Regions from separate parts of the Paenibacillus sp. 481 genome, predicted to be linked through region 1. Evidence: riboswitches for the same ligand, from Rfam matches in the RefSeq annotation. Region 1 holds a riboswitch; each other region holds the start of a gene.
The links. A riboswitch is a leader RNA that binds a small molecule or an ion and turns the genes downstream of it on or off. The one in region 1 is predicted to bind cyclic di-AMP.
Positions count from the first base shown of each region.

Region 2: another riboswitch for cyclic di-AMP. It lies ahead of KIK04_RS05635 (TrkH family potassium uptake protein); the one in region 1 lies ahead of KIK04_RS09700 (C40 family peptidase).
Region 3: another riboswitch for cyclic di-AMP. It lies ahead of KIK04_RS22955 (C40 family peptidase); the one in region 1 lies ahead of KIK04_RS09700 (C40 family peptidase).
Region 4: another riboswitch for cyclic di-AMP. It lies ahead of KIK04_RS18905 (CAP domain-containing protein); the one in region 1 lies ahead of KIK04_RS09700 (C40 family peptidase).

Region 1 covers NZ_CP075175.1:2,242,085-2,246,684, reverse strand. The annotation lists gene KIK04_RS09705 (efflux RND transporter permease subunit) at 1-1,647, shown strand, start outside; gene KIK04_RS09700 (C40 family peptidase) at 1,886-2,380, opposite strand; cyclic di-AMP (ydaO/yuaA leader) riboswitch at 2,384-2,529, opposite strand; gene KIK04_RS09695 (carbamoyl transferase) at 2,806-3,621, opposite strand; gene KIK04_RS09690 (M1 family metallopeptidase) at 3,627-4,600, opposite strand, start outside.
Region 2 covers NZ_CP075175.1:1,329,539-1,334,138, forward strand. The annotation lists gene KIK04_RS05625 (LysR family transcriptional regulator) at 1-15, shown strand, start outside; gene KIK04_RS05630 (potassium channel family protein) at 97-765, opposite strand; gene KIK04_RS05635 (TrkH family potassium uptake protein) at 870-2,195, opposite strand; cyclic di-AMP (ydaO/yuaA leader) riboswitch at 2,287-2,474, opposite strand; gene KIK04_RS05640 (CPBP family intramembrane glutamic endopeptidase) at 2,685-4,367, shown strand; gene uvrC (excinuclease ABC subunit UvrC) at 4,490-4,600, opposite strand, start outside.
Region 3 covers NZ_CP075175.1:5,336,517-5,341,116, reverse strand. The annotation lists gene KIK04_RS22970 (FecCD family ABC transporter permease) at 1-192, shown strand, start outside; gene KIK04_RS22965 ((2Fe-2S)-binding protein) at 232-1,011, shown strand; gene KIK04_RS22960 (NAD(P)H-dependent oxidoreductase) at 1,106-1,636, opposite strand; cyclic di-AMP (ydaO/yuaA leader) riboswitch at 1,870-2,001, shown strand; gene KIK04_RS22955 (C40 family peptidase) at 2,006-2,482, shown strand; gene KIK04_RS22950 (VOC family protein) at 2,673-3,050, shown strand; gene KIK04_RS22945 (Rrf2 family transcriptional regulator) at 3,236-3,676, shown strand; gene KIK04_RS22940 (class I SAM-dependent methyltransferase) at 3,755-4,453, shown strand.
Region 4 covers NZ_CP075175.1:4,278,812-4,283,411, reverse strand. The annotation lists gene KIK04_RS18910 (hypothetical protein) at 1-46, shown strand, start outside; gene KIK04_RS18905 (CAP domain-containing protein) at 1,143-1,850, opposite strand; cyclic di-AMP (ydaO/yuaA leader) riboswitch at 1,857-1,985, opposite strand; gene KIK04_RS18900 (MarR family winged helix-turn-helix transcriptional regulator) at 2,382-2,804, shown strand; gene KIK04_RS18895 (hotdog fold thioesterase) at 2,856-3,263, shown strand; gene KIK04_RS18890 (NAD(P)H-dependent flavin oxidoreductase) at 3,436-4,413, shown strand; gene KIK04_RS18885 (hypothetical protein) at 4,562-4,600, opposite strand, start outside.

The DNA.
Region 1 (4,600 bases):
TCTTTGCTTGCATCTCTGCTCGTAGCGGTTACGGTTGTGCCGATGATGGCGCATCAGATGTTCAAGCGTGGTATTCATGAGAAGCACCAGCATCACGAAGATAAGCCAGGCCGCTTGGCTTTGGCATACAAGCGTACACTTGAGTGGTCGTTGAACCATAAAGGGATTACGTCATTGATTGCGGTGTTGCTGCTCGTAAGCAGTATGATGCTTGCACCGCTCGTTGGTGTCAGCTTTATAGCTTCGGAAGAAGAAAAGATGATTATTGCGACCTATAATCCGGAAGCAGGTCAGACTTTGGATGAAGTGAAAGATACGGCCATGGTCGCGGAATCGTACTTCCAAGCAGATGAACATGTAGAAGTCGTGCAGTTCTCAGTGGGTGGCGAGAATCCGTTCAGTCCGGGTGCGCGCAATCAGGCGCTATTTTTCGTGAAGTACAAGCCAGACACACCGGAGTTTACACAGCTGAAAGATCAAGTTATGAAGGATCTAAAGGCGAAGACGAGTAAAGGTGAGTGGGGGCAGATGGACTTCGCCTCTGGCGGCTTTAGTGGCAACGACCTGAAGTTGTTCGTATATGGCGATAACTTGGACAAAATGAAGCCTGTCGTAGCTGATTTAGAAAAGCGGTTAGCGAAGGTAGAAGGTCTAAGTGATGTGCAGTCCAGTTTATCTGACGCATATGAAGAATACACATTTTCGATTGATCATAAAAAGCTAAGCCAGTATGGCCTAACGTCTGCTGATGTCGGCATGTTGCTCAGTCAACAGCGGGAACGGCCTGTGTTAACAACCGTCGAGAAGGACGGGGAAGAGCTGAATGTATATTTGCAGGTGAAAGAAGAAAAGACGAAGTCGGTAGATGACCTGTTGAATCGCGAATTGACGACTCCTCTTGGAACCAAGGTTAAAGTGTCTGAAGTCGTTAAGGTGAACGAAGGTACAACATCGGATACGATTACACGCAAAAATGGTCGTCTTGTGCTTGATGTCAGCGGCAAAATAAACGGAGCCAACGTTGGCGAAGTATCGGCTGCTGCTCAGAAGGAAGTAGATGCAATGAAACTTCCGACTGGTGTTGAGATTTCCACAGGCGGTGTGACGGCTGATATTCAAGAATCGTTTACACAGCTTGGAGTTGCCATGTTGGCGGCGATCGCTATTGTGTACTTGATTTTAGTTATCACTTTCGGCGGTGGAGCGGCGCCATTCGCTATCCTGTTCTCGCTTCCATTTACGGTTATCGGAGCGATGGTGGCTCTCTATATAGCTGGGGAGACGATTAGTATATCTGCACTTATCGGTATGCTGATGCTGATCGGTATCGTTGTGACGAATGCAATTGTATTGATTGACCGTGTTATCCAAAAGGAAGAGGAAGGCTATTCTGTACGTGAAGCCTTGCTAGAAGCGGCAACGACGCGTCTCCGTCCTATTCTGATGACGGCGATCGCGACGATCGGGGCGTTAATTCCGCTGGCTATCGGGATGGAAGGCGGCGGCGTAATCTCTCGTGGTCTCGGTGTGACGGTAATCGGTGGCTTGACCAGTTCGACACTGCTGACGCTGCTTATCGTACCGATCGTCTATGAGATGATCGTGAAGCTGCGCCGCAAGAAATCGAATCATAATGCTGCTGCCTAACGATAAACCATAAACGTAAAGAAATAGAGAGCTGTTCTCCATGATTGGGGAATGGCTCTCTTTTTGCTTGTTTGCTAGGCAGTGTGGAATGATAGCGTTTGTGTTACTTTTTGAAAAAAAGGGTAATACGAATTATACGATGTTCAACCTGAAATAAAACAAGCCTGGTAAAGTGCGATAATATCGCCTTTTACCAAGCTTGTCCCATAAACGAATAGCTTATAACGTGAAATGAATGCTATTTGCCGCTCTGTGCAGTTGCAACTGCATAGCTCGCGTAACTGTCGAACTTCTCTTCGGCCATTACGCGACGAGCGCCCAAATAGCGCTTCTCATAATAGTCCATGCTTAGTTTGTCGATGCGTACACCGTCGTTGGATGCCGAATGAGCAAACTTGCCGTTACCGACAAAAATACCAACGTGTGATACACCTTTACCGCTAGTGTTAAAAAAGACCAAGTCTCCAGGACGGAGTTCATCTTTGCTGACCTTATCTCCTTCTTCAAATTGCGAGGAAGAGGAACGAGTCAAATCGATGCCCATTTTGTCGAATACGTATTTCGTAAAGCCCGAGCAGTCAAAACCGCTTGTTGTCGAACCTCCGTATGAATACGGAACTCCTAGTAAGTCTTCGATCGTATTGTCCATCTTGGATGCTGCAAATGCGCTGCCTGTACTAAAAGAGAACAGGACGCTCAGACCCAGCACCGCTGTAGCCAGCTTCTTTTTCAATTGGTTAAGCCCCTTCCTTGCCTGCGAGGTTAGCTGAAGGGTTCGGTTGAAGGTAACCTATGATCTCTGCTTGCGGCAAGATCAATTCACCCGTAAAGACTGGTTCCCCCGTTTCCCGGATGTGGACGGGAATTCGGCGCATTTTGGAATGTCACATCTAGATTACGGTACATAAATTACAAAATTGAAAGAACTAGATCTGATTTAATTACAAAGTTGTAACAAATCTAAGGTTTATTTTAGCAGACGGGTTTTGTTTTTACAAACCATTTTTGCCCTATTCACAAAAAAAACTTGCTTGATCGGCAATAGCCGACGACAAGCAAGCCTTTTTATGCAAGATCTGTTCGATAAATGTAACGGTCAGGAAATGGTTCGACAACGATTATTCAGCAACCGCTCGTTAACTACTGTAACTACCGTAACTACTTCGTGTTGTCTGCTTCGCGCCATACCGCGTAGCGGGCAGATAGCCCCCACATTTTAAGAAATACGCGCACGGCTGGGAACGCTTGCTGCAAAATAAGTGCCGTCATTCCCGTCCATAAGAAAGCTGCACTGGTTACAGCTATGCTGCACGCCAAGCCTATAGCCATAAATAGGGCCGATAGTCCAAGTGTAGGCAGCAAGCGCCTTATGCCAATACCAAGAGCACGATGCAGTGCCGTCTCAGAAGCGACGCCAAATTTTAAAAAGAGGAACACATGGTGTAACAGCCAGCCGCCTAAAGCCCATACGAGCGCGAATGGTAACAAATCAGTAAGGAGTGTTTGTAAGCTCGGATGCCTAGCTAATGACTTTGCTGCCAGCGGTATGAACCAGTAGGCCGGTGCCAAGAGTACGGTCATTTCCAACACATATAAAAATAGTATCGATTTCCACGTTGTTTTGATGCCTTTAAAAAAGCTAAGTCCTACACGCGAGTGCGCCATGGAGTAAAATAGGCCAGCATGGATGAGCGGGGTCAGTAGCATGTGAACAACAATAAACGCTAGTGCCGTCCACAAATAAGGTGTATACTCGCTCGTCTTCATCAAATGAAACTGGCTTTCCATTATAAACAGCTGCGCACTTAGTTCAGTTGGCGGGGGGTTAGGGTAACGATGGAGCACGGGAACGACGATATCTTCGATGAATCGGTACAGAAAAAAGCCCCACAGCAGCTGATATAAGAACAAAATAATGCCGATATACACATGATCTTTTAACCAAGTCCATCCTTCATGTACATATAATTTCATCGTTATCACCACCCTAGCACGTTCGTTATCGCTTCCATTAATTTAACGACAGTCAAATTGGAGCGCGTTCGCAACGGTTCTTCAACCTCAGCTCGCATATAATTGTTAATATGCTTATTTTCGAGCACGATTTTGTAAAGGGGATCAACCATGACCCATTCTAACGGTTTGGGGTGGCTAATCTTGTAGCGAATGCGATCACCATCGCCATTCCATACTTTGCGTGTAATGCTGCCGTCAGCAAAGCTGAACACAATGGTGATGTTCGGATAATCGGCTCCCAGCTTCCGAATATGTACGGTAGATTCGTAGTGATTATCGTTTCCTTGGGCAATTCGCTCGGTCTGGATACTTTCAACCGCAAAGTCAGCCATTTTGTCACTGTACACATATTGATTGAAAAATTGGGTCCATTTTTGCTTCGTCACCTGCTCGACGACCCGTTGGAAATCGGCAGTAGTCGGATGTTTGAAGCGGTACTTCTGCGTGTACGTTCGCAATATGCGCTGCATGGTCTTGTCCCCGACTTGAGCCTCCATCGCTCGTAGCACGAGCTTGGCACGCAAGTACACATTTTCGGCGTAATGATCTTGATGGTTGTAGCGCCATGCCTCAAGCTTCAATGGCGCTGGGCTCGTAATGTAGCTCGCCTGTACGGCCAAGTTAGGCGTGACACCGAATTCTTCTTCCATCAACTTATCTTCTGCATAAGAAGTGAAGCCCTCATCTAGCCATGCCTCTTCGAATTCATTGGAGGCGAGCAGGCCATAAAAATATTGATGGCCAATTTCGTGTACGACGGTTCTTTCTAAATCGTAGCCAGGGCTATCGTCCTCCGCGCCAAAGGCGGTAACGAGCGTAGGGTACTCCATGCCCCCAGCACCATTAGCCGATTTAGGCGGAACGACAATCGACAGCGTCGAATAAGGATACTCTCCGTACCACTCGCTATATTTAGCCAAGGCTGTTTTGGCCGCAT
Region 2 (4,600 bases), 910 kb from region 1:
AGCCGGTATGTGTAACATAAACAAAGAGGGTCGTGACCCAAACGTTTAGAACGTTTAGAAGTCACGACCCCCTTTATTACTGCTTATCACCGTTTATTACAGTCTATCAATGATAACGTCCTCAAATTCTTCAATTTGCTCATTCGTACCAATGAGGACCATAATGTCTTTTTCACTAAGGACATCTTCCGCCGTCGGCGCAATAATAATTCCGCCCTCTTTGTTGAGAGCAACAATGCTGCACCCGAAGCGCGAACGTGTATTTAAATCTCGAAGCGACATGCCATCCAAGCAATTCGGCACACTAAGCTCTACAATTGTGTAATCTTTAGACAGCTCGATATAATCGAGCAAGTTCGGAGAGACAAGTTGATGCGCGACCCGAATACCCATGTCTCGCTCAGGGTAAATAATCCGATCGACACCAATTCGGTCGAGTACTCTGCCATGCAACTCGGTTACGGCCTTCGCAACGACCCGCTTGAGACCGAGCTCCTTCATCTGAATGCTGACGAGTATGCTCGTCTGAATATCGTTGCCAATCGCAACGATGACGCAGTCAAAGTTGCGGATGCCGAGCGAGCGCAGCACTTCCTCATCAGTCGCATCTGCGACCACAGCATGAGTAACAATGCCGTTCATTTCGTCTACGACTTCCTCATCTTTATCGATGCCTAGCACCTGATGCCCGAGCTTCACGAGCTCCTTTGCTAAACTAGATCCAAATCGGCCCATGCCGACGACTGCAAATTGCTGTAACACCATCTTGACGTAATCCCCTTCGTCCAATACTCATTCAACTATTTATTCCCTCGTAGCCACCAATTGATGCTTGCCTTGTGGGAACCTGTTCATTCCTGTGTGCAAGGTTATCCAATTGTAATTTTACCTTCTGGATGACGGTACAGCTCGCGCTCGCTTTTCGGTCCAAGCGCGTACGCCAATGTCAGTGGTCCAAGCCGGCCAGCAAACATCGTTACACATAACAACAACTTGCCGATATCAGACAATTCAGGCGTAATGCCCATCGACAGGCCGACCGTGCCAAATGCTGATGTCGTTTCAAACAAAATTTTGATGAACAGTTGATCCTCGGTCGTCGTCAAAATCATCGTAATGATGATGACCCACGACAAAGCCAGCAGCGTTAGTGTTACCGCTTTAAAAATACGGTCAATCGCAAGGCGGTTACGAAACAATACAATATCCTCTTTACCGCGAATCATCGCAATAACCGCGCCAATCAATATGGCAAACGTCGTCGTCTTAATCCCACCGCCTGTCGACCCTGGCGAAGCACCGATAAACATCAAAATAATAATAAAAAACTGTGATGCTTGGCGCATAGCCCCGATATCGATGGAGTTAGGCCCTGCCGTACGTGGTGATACGGATTGGAACAGCGAAGCCCAGAACTTCTCCCACCCGTTCATACTGCCTAATGTCTTAGTGTTCGTAAACTCGAATACGAGAATAACGATCGCACCTAGGACAATTAGCAAGCTCGTCATCGATATAACCACTTTACTATGCAGCGAAAGCCGCTTAGTCGTCTTATAATCGAACAAGTCTGACAGCACAATAAAGCCGAGGCCGCCCGATATAATTAAAAACATGGTGACGAGGTTCACGATAGGGTCCCCTACATAACTGGTGAAGCTAGAGAACGGACCACTAATCGGGCCAAACAAATCAAATCCCGCATTGTTAAATAAGGAAATGGCATGAAAAATCCCATAATATATAGCCTGTCCAATCGGCATATCAAATGACCAGCGGAGAGCGAACAAGATCGCCGCCGTCCCTTCGATAATAAAAGCAAACATGACTACTTTCCGAATAAGGCGCACGATCCCCTCCATGCTGCCTTGATTTAACGCTTCCTGCAAAATAAGCCGATCTTTAAGCGAAATCCGCTTTTTGAAGGCAAAGGCAATCAGTGTTGCCATCGTCATAAATCCTAAGCCGCCCACTTGAATCAAACATAGAAGCACAATTTGCCCGAACAGCGTAAAATGTGTTCCCGTATCCACGACAACTAGCCCCGTTACACACGTCGCGGATGTAGCGGTGAAGAGCGCGTCGATAAAGGATAAAGTTTTTCCGTCGGTGTTGGACAACGGAAGCATAAGTAAAAATGCCCCAAATAAAATAATAAATGCGAACCCTGATACTAAAGTTTGCGGGGGCGTCAAATGCCAACGTTTTGCTGAAAGCAATGTTTTCAGAGCTTACACCTCTTTTTAGTCACGAAAAAAAGCACTGGAAATCCCAATGCTCGCGCTGGTATCCTGACGTAAAATGCCTACGAGGTTAGCTGACGGATTCGGGCACGTCCAGGTCGCCCTATTCATCTGACCAACGATACGGAAAGCACAATATCCTACTTTCACGTCGTTAATCAGTACGAAATTCACCCCAAAAATTCGGTTCCCCCGCTTTCGCAACTATGCGAAACTCGGCTTGTTATTCGATTCATAACGAGATTATAAACGTTTAGTTAGCCACACACAAAGTCATAGAACGCGCAAAAATGCAATAAAAAGCGGTGAAATAGCGGCAGATAACGCTTACAAACGGTTGTTTTCACGCTGTCATTTCGTAAAACGTCGATTTTCAAGCCTTCTCTTGCTAAACTATACAAATAATCTTATTTGCACGAACAAAATGGAGGTGAACCTCACATGAAATTGAAGCAAAACCGTACTCGTCTGCCACGCTTTCTAATAGCTGCATCCGCTATTGGATTTCTATTATTCCTGATGATGCAGATCATCATCCCACAACTACAGAGCCAGCAAGCAGTGGAGCCTAACTTGCGCTTACTGTCCAAGTCAGAGGCCGAAGCACGAGCGACTTCATTCATCCAACAGCAATGGAGCGGAGACATTAGGGTCGCTCCACACAGCGATACTTCGGTCGTGTATACGACGAACAAAATGTTTTCGGGCTACGTCAATAAGGAAGGCGTACTCGAACAGTACAAGCGCTGGGATAAACAGGCGCCTATGGATACGTATCGCGTCCTGCTTCCTGTCCTTGCAGGTGAGCAAGCTGGGACACTACGTGTTGACATTCATCTGACAACAGGCAGTGTCGTCGGATTTGGTTTCGTGAGCGATGATACACTTACATCCACATCCACAAAAAGAACACAGCAGTCACTGCCTGATTCATCACCATCGACAGCTACACATCAGACGCAGCAAGCCAAACTTGCAGAGGAAGCGGCTTATTCACTCGGCTGGAAGAAACAATCGTTCGTACTGGATCGCGAACTGCCCAATCATACTTATCTGTTTCACGTCCCGACCGCAAAAGTAGGACAATCCAAGCTGCATATTGAAGTTGAAGTGGCCGACCGTGCCGTTATTCGAGCCGAACCTGTGTGGGTCGTTCCTGATGCTTATGAACAACTCATTCAGAAGCAGACAGATACGGCACAAAACGTATACCGTTACGGTTATTTGTGGGTCTCATTTGCCCTCAGTGCACTCGCTATTTTGATGTGCATTCGATATCGGAACACGGTTCGCTTCGGTTCCAACACGATGATCGCGCTGACACTCGTGTCGGGCGGAATTTCACTGCTGCACATTTGGAATGTACTGCCTAGCCAAATTGCGCTGGAACTAGAAGTACCAGCTGCCAAGCTCAATTTGACATTTATTTCGCTCATTCAATACGGAATTACACTTATTCAAGGCATTGGAGTCTATTTTGCGCTCGTCGCAGGACGCCAATTATGGAAAGACACGACGTACGGCGACCTGATGCCAACATGGCGTAATGCGCATTTTGGTCATCATCTTGTGCGCTCCCTTTGGCTTGGACTTCTTTTTGCTGGGTTGTTGCTTGGCGTTCAGACGATCATTTTCTTCTGCTTAGAACGGGGGTTTGATACTTGGACGGCGAATGATGCCCAACAATCGCCTCTCAATATGACATACATGGCTTTTTTCCCGTTACTTGCTTGGGTAGCAGCCATTTCAGAAGAAGTCGTGTATCGTTTGTTCGGGGTAGGTTTATTTTTACGGTGGCTACGCAATCCGTGGCTCGCAGGCATGATTCCAACCTTGATTTGGGCATTCGGACATGTCCTTTATCCGGTATATCCGTTCTATTCCCGGCCACTTGAACTGCTTATAATCGGGTTCTGCTTTTTGTTTATTATGGTGAAACACGGATTTTGGACTGCTTTATTTGCACACTTGATGATTGACACGATACTTATGTCGCAATATTTTTTATGGAGCGGATCACTCGGCAGTGTATTCGTTGGTATCACTTACTTGCTATTGCCTATCGTTATTGTGTATGTCATTCGCGCCTATCACAGCAGGCCATTCGCAAAGTTCACTGGCTAAATGCCCTACTATAAAAAGAACCCTTAACTCTTCCGCCTCGGATTCAGCTGAACCAAAGCGAAATGGGTTAAGGGTTCTTTACTGGATTAGTATCGTTACTGTTGCCTACTAAGACTCATTTGCTACTGGGACTCATCGGATATCCGCTCATCATCTGCTACAGGCTCATCTTCCTGCTCGTTGCGCAGCGATTGCAAAATGGTGCGTGCCAGCTTGTCGCCAATTCCGACTGG
Region 3 (4,600 bases), 2.6 Mb from region 1:
AGACAACTGGTTGGACGAGCAATGGGAGGATTGGTTCTCGTGTCGGCCCTCATCGGTGGGATGATCGTGTGTGCAGCAGATATCGTGGCCAGAACCGCCTTTATTCCGCTTGATATTCCAGCCGGTGTATTTGTATCTGGAATTGGGGCGCCATTTTTTATTTACTTACTGTATCGTAATCGTCATCAATAACTGATGGGAAACAGCCTACATGGAAGAGGTAGAGAGAGAATGAATAAGAGTAACTTGCAGCTGTCCTTGTTTGAGCCAGAGGAAGTAAACATTCTAACAGAACATTTTCGTTTGACCTTACATGCGTCGCGAGACAGCCGTTTATCCATTCCAGCGGTAGATTTGTTGGATACAGCAAAGTGTCAGGAATACTTAGAAGCGGCAAAGACGATCTTTCAATGCTCAAATGCAGCTGCTAGCTTGTCTCAATTGTCCAAGAGATATGCTTATCTCACAATGGCTTCTGGCCTTTATGCCATGACGATGTTTAATAAGGGATTGGATTACTCGATTGAAAACTGTCATATTGAGTCCGTGGATGAAGACAAGTCTTGGCTGCCTGAGGTATGTTTAAGCGATTGGCGAGTAACCGAGCCTACAGGCGGAGATCGGTATATTTGGCGTGAACAAATGATTCAACGTATTTTTGCGGGGAATATGGCGGAAGTGTGGAATTCTGTCTCCAAAGTGGCAAAGGTGCCGACCTCTATTTTATGGGAAAATGCAGCTATTTCCGTATATTGGCTGTATGAAAGGCGCATGTTAGAGGGGGCTAGTGATCAACAAAAAGCTCGTATTCAAGAAGATTTTCAATATTTAGTTCAAGAAGCGCCAGCACATCTCTTTGGAGAAAGAGAGAATCCGATGAAAAAGTATAACAGTCCTAAATGTACAACGTCTTATTCGGACACGCCGATCCGTGTTCGAAAGACATGCTGCTTTTTATACAAAATTTCGGATGATCATGATTACTGCTTAACTTGTCCAAAATTAAAATGAGGTAATGCGGCATAATGAGCTCATGTAAATCAAAAGAAGTATCTCCTGAACACGGAAATACTTCTTTTTTATTTAGCTTTAATCAAGTAATTGATTACAGATTGTTAATAAACTTCAAATAATTTTGTGCACTTGTGTCCACTTCGCTTGCAGACGGCTCATATTCTGTGCCATAAAACGCAAAGAACGAACGATAATCGGCATGGCAGTATAGGAAGGAAGTTTCAAAAGGAGCTAACAAATGTTCCAGTGTGTACTTATATCTTCCCTCTGCACTATAATCTGCTTGTTTAATTCCGGCCGATACAGCTAAAGCAATTTTGCGATCTTTTAATTTATCGCCTCCGTTTGAACCATAAGCCCAACCATATGCAAACACGTCATCAAGCCATTTTTTAAGCAGCGGCGGGCAATTAAACCAATACACTGGGAACTGTAGAACCAGATTACCATGTGATTCAATGAGTTGTTGCTCTTTTTCCACATCGATGTTTCCGTCAGGGTAAACCTTATGCAATTCATGTACCGTATATTTTTCCGGATATTTATGGAGTTCCTCGACCCACCGTTTATTGATGACGGATGTTTCTATGCTTGGGTGTGTTACGATTACAAGAGTTTTCAAAGTTTTGTCCTCCTTTAAGGGTGGTTTGTGATTTATGTTTTGAGTATAAAGAGATCACTACAAAAATGTAAGTATGCACTTTTAGTACAGGTACTTACATAAAGGTTAGTGTCAAATCAGTTATGGGCTAGTGGATCAATTTTAGAAAAATCGACACATAAGTTAGATTTTTCTAATGGTTATAAAGCAGGAATTGGTTAGTAAAAAAAGAAAGGGTATAAACGTACCAAAAAAATTGTATTTTGCCGAATTCCTGTTCAGGAAACGGGGGATCCACTTGGGTGAATTAATCTATTGCAAAAAGATTATAGGGAAACCTTCTTCCGAACCCTTAGCTAACCTCGTAGGCATCGAAGGGGGAAACTAGTTTTGAAAAAAGTTGTAGCATCATTATTAGTGAGTGTGATGTGTTTTAGCTTTGCGGGGAGTGCCTTCGCTGATGAAATGAAGATCGAACATGCAGTTGATGAAGTGGTCGGGACGCCTTATAAATGGGGAGGTACGACCGTAGATGGATTTGATTGCTCGGGATTCATTTTGCACATATTTAATCAGTATGATGTAGATCTTCCAAGAACCTCAAAGTTACAAGCCGAAGAAGGAGAACATGTGGAACAAGAAGATTTACAACCTGGCGATCTTGTCTTCTTTAATACGGACGGTAAAGGTATTTCTCATGCCGGTATATTCATAGGAGACGGACAATTTGCTCATTCTTCAAGCAATAAAGGTGTTCGAATTAGTAAACTATCTGAGAACTATTACGAAAAACGATACGTTACAGCTCGTCGTGTAATATCTGAGGATGTATATTCCGTAATGACTAGTATGGAGCATGAGGCTTAAGAAAGAACGAACCTGCATGGTTTGAAGTTTCTTCGTAAAGTAGACAAGACGAACTAGGGGGAAGCTAAGAACATTTTGTTGCATTAATCGCCCGTATCGGATGTCGTGGGGTATCAGAAACCTGCTCGATGGAAAGGAATAAGAGCATCGGGTTTGGGATGTACTTACTATGAAGGGAGTGTCGCTGGTTATGATTAGTAAAGTCGGTCAAATTATGTTGTATGTAAATAACCAAGATGAGGCAGTGAATTTTTGGACAGAAAAAGTAGGGTTTCGTGTCATTTCTGAAGAAAATAACGGCCAAGGAATGAGATGGATTGAAATTGCTCCAACAACAGGAGCCGAGACAAGCATCATTCTGCACAATAAAGAACTCGTTGCTAAAATGTCACCTGGAATGAATCTGGGGACACCTTCTTTGATGTTTTTTGCAGAGAATTTTAATGAATTACATAGCGAATTAGTCAATAAAAATGTTAAAGTCGGAGAAATTGTAAATATGGGTTCCAGCAGAGTGTTTAACTTTGCCGATTATGAAGATAATTACTTTGCTGTAATGGAAAAATAACAAGTTTCTAGTATATAGGCTCTATAAACATTAAAAGACGGCAGCCAGAAATATGTGGCTGTCTTTTCTTTTTTGAAGCGTATTTACGATGAAGACAAGCGGCCGATGAGGTGTGCTAACTTGACTTATCTAAGTCATTGGAGATATTATAGACTCATTGAGTCTTTAATTAAGAGGTGAGAAGAGTGAAGTATTCGAAGGCAACGAATTATGCCCTGCATACGATCGTTTATTTGGCCCTGTTACCAGCGGGCAAGACAATAGGTGTAAAGCCATTGGCTGAAGTACAGAAAGTGTCGCCTACGTATCTTTCTAAAGTATTAACGACTTTAGTTAAGTCCGGCTTTATTGAATCGGGCACAGGGGTAAACGGTGGATACAAATTAATTAAAGATGTAAAAACGATTACATTTTTAGATATCATACATGCTATTGAGGGGACAACTTCGTTATTTAATTGTAGCTTAGACAATAAGATACATGATAGACAAAATTGTTTCATCGAAAAAGTAATGAATGAAGCTGAGCAAAAAATGGAAAATCATTTACAAACTCAAACGATAGAACATGTCTTACAGAAGGTAGACAGAAATGTTGTGAATTTCATACATTATGTAGCGAATTAATTTTTAATCTAATTATCGATTACAACTATCTTTAATATCCTTAAAATATCAATCATGAACACGAAATGGAGTTAAGCAATGACTAAAGATCCTACATTCAATTCTGCAATGGCAGCAACGTACGAAAAAAACTCTCGTATCTCGGTTCCGACGTATGACGCGTTATTTGCAATGGTTCAATCGTATTACCGCTTACAATTAGGCGAGCAAGCGGCCTCCTTGCTCGTGATCGGAGCAGGCACCGGCAATGAACTTTCCGCGTGGGGACCATCTAACCCGACATGGACATTTACTGGAGTCGACCCTTCAGAAGAGATGCTTAAGATAGCTAAGTATAAAGTAGTTGAACTAGGCTTTGAAAGTCGCGTTAGCCTCATCCATGGGACGATAGATGACCTTCCTCAGTCCGATTCGAAGTTCGATGCGGCAAGCTGTATTTTGGTTCTTCACTTCATTAACGATATTCAAGAAAAGTTGAACCTACTCGTGTCCATAAAAAATAAACTGAAGTCAGGTGCTCCTTTCGTTCTCGTAAGTGCGTATGGAGACCGTGACAATTCCGAACTGCAGGACAGGATGCAAATATGGAAAAGCTTCTGGGTAGAAGGTGGTCGCGAATTATCCGAAACAGACGAGATGATAAGCCACGCCTTGGCGAAACTTTCTTTCCTTCCTGAAACACAAATCGAAGGGTTATTGGCGGAAGCTGGTTTTACGAAAATAACTCGATTTTACTCGACGGGCATTATGGCGGGATGGATGTGCCATGCAGAGTAATTCGTGATTGGAAAAAAATGATGCATAAGTAGAGCCTGTACGACTAACGAACCAGTCAAACATAAATAAAGAGAAAGAGCAACTTTTGCTCTTTCTCTTTTCTATTTGTTATACTTTTTACTGTGTTCGCTATAATGGATATAGTGA
Region 4 (4,600 bases), 2.0 Mb from region 1:
AGGGACACTTGCTCCATATATATACCGTTATTATTTAAGCCTTTAGACTGGCAGTACAATACTCAATCAAAAATTGATGCTGTTAAATTGGACTCCATGAATCTTGAAAGTAAAATATCATATTTAACTGAACAACTACAATTACAAGTTGATAATTTCTCAAATATATTATTATTTATTCAAGATGAACATTACTTTCTACTTCTCATTGTTTTTATACCTTTAGTTTTTTTATTCTTCATAACACTTTATAGATATAGATGGATTACCATTATTAACAATCTGGTGAACGAAGCATTTGAAGAAAAAAAAGCTCTAAAAAAAGGTTAGAGGTTATGTACGACCGATAAAGCGAATGAAAAAACCATGAAGATATTAAGACATTGGATAACCAAATGGACAATGAGGAAACTGCTACTACGCCAATCAGTGCATGAAGCGTAATGTATATTCCACCCAAGATACTGCAAAGTCACTGAATTGCTAATATACGATGGTTGAATTGAAGGATTTTGTGAATGTTACTCTTGCTATTAAGGAAATTAAAGGTTTTCCACCATGAAATTAATATTATTATCACAAAAATCGCTGTTTTAAGTGGCTTTTTTATATACGTGTATGAGGTATCAATGCTTGGGTAATGAGGAGTTTATTCAATCGACGATTTGTAACAAGAAAAGAACGTGTAATTATGATATTTTGCTTTTTTTCTGAAATACAGTACGCAAATTTTGCATACTGTACTCTCTGGTTTTATTGACTAAACCAGAATTGATTGTCGGCTCCAACTGGTGTTATTGATTAAACAAACAAAAATAAACATATTATAATGGTTAAGTTACCTAATTTTATAACAATCATTTTGTCACCTCCTTCATTTCAATTAATAATAGTCTATTCTGCTGTAGTTCAATTGATACTAAAAGTTGTCTGCAACTAATGTTAAACAAGAACCAGAGGGGACTCTAAAGTTGTAAATTAAGCAGGAGTTTAATTTATTTAATATGAGCAAATAATATTTCATTGAACTCCTTGCCGTAAGGGTATTTTTACCCCACCCAAACAAAAAACACCCCGAAATCCCAATGAGATTTCGAGGTGCCTCTTTTAGCGGATTACTCCGCGCTATTATAAAGTTGTACTTAGCCTTTGAATAATTGCACCCAAACTCCGTTATAATAAGCTACACCGATAGAAGAGTATTGGCCCTTCATGATGTTCTCACGGTGACCAGGGCTGTTCATCCAGTCCTTCATCACTTGTGCTGGAGATTGTTGGCCTTTAGCGATGTTCTCGCCAGCCGTGTTGTATTTCACGCCGAACTGCTTCATCATATCGAACGGCGAACCGTAAGTTGGCGAAGTGTGGCTGAAGTAGTTTTTGCTATGCATGTCTTTTGCTTTTACCATAGCTACGTCGTTCAATTGGGAATCAGCTTTCAATGGCTGAAGACCTGCTTTGGAACGCTCTTGGTTAACCAAGTTGATAACTTGTTGTGCAAAGTTATTTTTGTCTTGGTTTTCGTTGTTACCGTTGTTGCTAGGATTTGTTGGCTTAGACGGTTGTTCTGGTTTAGTAACTTCTGGCTTTTGCACTTCAGGCTTAGATGGCTTGGATGGCTTTTCCGTACCTGGCTTGTTCATGCCCGGGAAGTATTTTTCCATCAAGTCAGCAAGGGCTTTATCCATGTTACCTTTGTTTCCTTGGAAACCTTGGAAATTAACAAAGCAGTTCGGGTTTTGAACTTGAACTGGCTCTTTTGCTGGTGCAGCAGATACCGCTCCTGCAGAAATTACTGGTGTTAGTGCCAAGGCACCTGCTACGACTACTTTCGTCATATGTTTCTTCATACTAAATATCTCTCCCTTTGGTAGCCTACGAGGTTAGCTGACGGGTTCGGGTCAAAAGGTCTCCCCTACCGCTTATGGCGGCTTCACCCCACTATGTGGGTCCCCCGTGCCTTTTGGCTTCGGCTTGTTTTTTTAATACTTTCACATGTTAACATGGATCAACAAAGAGATCATTTTAAAAATAATAGAAATAAACATAAATATTTACAAACTGTAACTTTTTCATTTCAGCGCTGTTACCTGCACTTCACACATTTCTCCGCCCCAAAATGCACGTCATTTTTTTTCCTTCTACTAATAGCTAATCAAAGCTAAATTCAACTCTACGAATCTCTCATCTATATAAAATGCGACATCCCTTTAACAATTCCATTAAAGATGACAATCTTTTCGCTCATTCCACCCCCAATCCAGCCACCAATAAAAATTTTTTATCCACTTTACTCGTATACAAGGTAATTTTCGTGTGTTATATTTTGGATATATTCGCCATTTTGAATAAGTAAGAAAGGAACGGAGAGCAGCATTCACATGGAACCGATCGAAGATTGTCTAACCTTTTTGCTCGGCAAAGCATCCCAACGTGCATATCAAATTGCTAAAGCCAAGCTGCAACCGTATGGCGTCACGCCCGTACAGCACGCACTTCTCCATCTGCTATGGGAAAAAGACGGACAGCACAGCTCCGAGCTAGGCGAACGCCTCCGACTCGACTCTGCGACCATGACCGGGTTGCTCGATCGTCTCGCGCAAAGCGAGCTTATTGAACGCCGGCCAAGTCCGACAGACCGCCGAATGAATCATATCTTTTTGACACCACGCAGTCAGGAATTGCAAGCTCCGTTATCCATTTGTATCGAAGATACGCACAAGGAAGCGTTGCAGGACTTTACAGCAGACGAAATCGCCCAGCTCAAAGGTATGCTCGCTCGATTCATTGGCCTTCATCCATAAGCTTAAACCCTCATGCTTAACCCATACCGAACAGAAAGCGAGGTTCATTTCATGCATCAAATGAAACCATTAAGCGAAACCATGCTTGGTGCCTTAGGCATCGAGCTTGGAGAAATCACACCCGAACGAGTAACGGCTACCATGCCTGTTAACGCGGCGACACACCAGCCTTTCGGGCTACTCCACGGGGGTGCGTCTGTCGCACTTGCAGAAACCGTCGCCAGCTTAGGCACGTGGTTCCTCATCGATCAAACAACCGAAGCCGCTGTCGGACTCGAAATTAACGCCAATCACATTCGCTCCAAGCAATCAGGAACGGTGACCGCCATCGCAATACCACTGCACAAAGGCCGTTCCACCATGGTCTGGGAAATCAAAATTGTGGATGAAGACCAACATCTCATCAGCATCGCCCGCTGTACCGTCGCTATTATTAAACAGAAGAAGACCCTTAACTAATTTTCAAAAAGAACAAAAGTGATCAACGGCTGCTATGCTATTTTGTAGCCCCAAGAATTGATTGCGCTTACATTGTAATATACATGATACAATTGCCTAACTGCCCTACCTACACCGATCAGCCAACTTTACAGATACAGAAAAATATCAAACCGCGAGAGGATGAGTTCAATTGTCTAAACGACTACCGCAACAAATGACTCAGCAGCTCAGTTTGCCTGTTATCGTCGCCCCCATGTTCCTTATTTCTAGTCCGAAAATGGTTATCGAGAGCTGTAAAGCAGGCCTTATCGGGTCATTTCCACTTCTGAACGCTCGCACAGCCGAAGACCTTGACGACTGGATGCAGCAAATTACGGATGCGCTCTATGCGGCCAAGGCCAAAGAGCCTGGGCGCCGTATCGCTCCGTGGGCAGTTAACCTGATCGTCCACCGCACGAACAAGCGCTTCGAAACCGATTTAGCGCTTATTGTGAAACACCAGCCACCGATTGTCATTACATCGCTCGGTGATCCGCAGCCAATCGTTGACGTCGTGCATCAATATGGCGGACTCGTGTTTGCAGATGTCAGCACGCTCAAGCACGCTGACAAAGCCGCACAGCGTGGCGTGGACGGACTCGTCCTCGTATGCAGCGGCGCAGGCGGACACGCGGGGGCGATCAATCCGCTCGCCTTTATCGCCGAAGTCAAAAAAACTTGGACCGGCATCACGATCCTCGCCGGCAGCATCTCTAACGGCCAAGACATATTGGCCGCCGAAGTACTCGGTGCCGATCTCGCCTACATGGGCACACGCTTTATTGCGACGACCGAGAGCTTTGCCCATCACGATTACCAAACGATGCTGATCGAATCCACACTAGATGACCTGATTTACACCGATGCCATTAGCGGCGTAAAGGGCAATTACCTCATTCCGAGTATTCGCAATGCCGGACTCGATCCAGCCAAGCTGCTAAAAAAAGATAGCATCGATTTCTCGCAACTCAATGCCACCAACGCCAAAGCGTGGAAAAATATTTGGTCGGCTGGCCAAGGCTTAGGCGCCATTGAGCAAGTCGCATCCGTTGCACAAGTTGCAGCGGAGTTAAAGCAACAATACAAACAAGCCTTGCATCAACTGCAACTCACCAGCGTTCCTGACTAAGTACATGATCCAATAAAAAAGGCAAGCTGCCAGCATCGGTCATCGTTGGCAGCTTGCCTTTTGTTGTTTATCAACCACATGGTTACCTATCAACTAGCATCACCAATGCCCATTGCCCATCACACGTAACGAATCAAGCTAATCAAACTTAACTAATAATTGCCCACCTTTCTATGTCCGTTTTCGA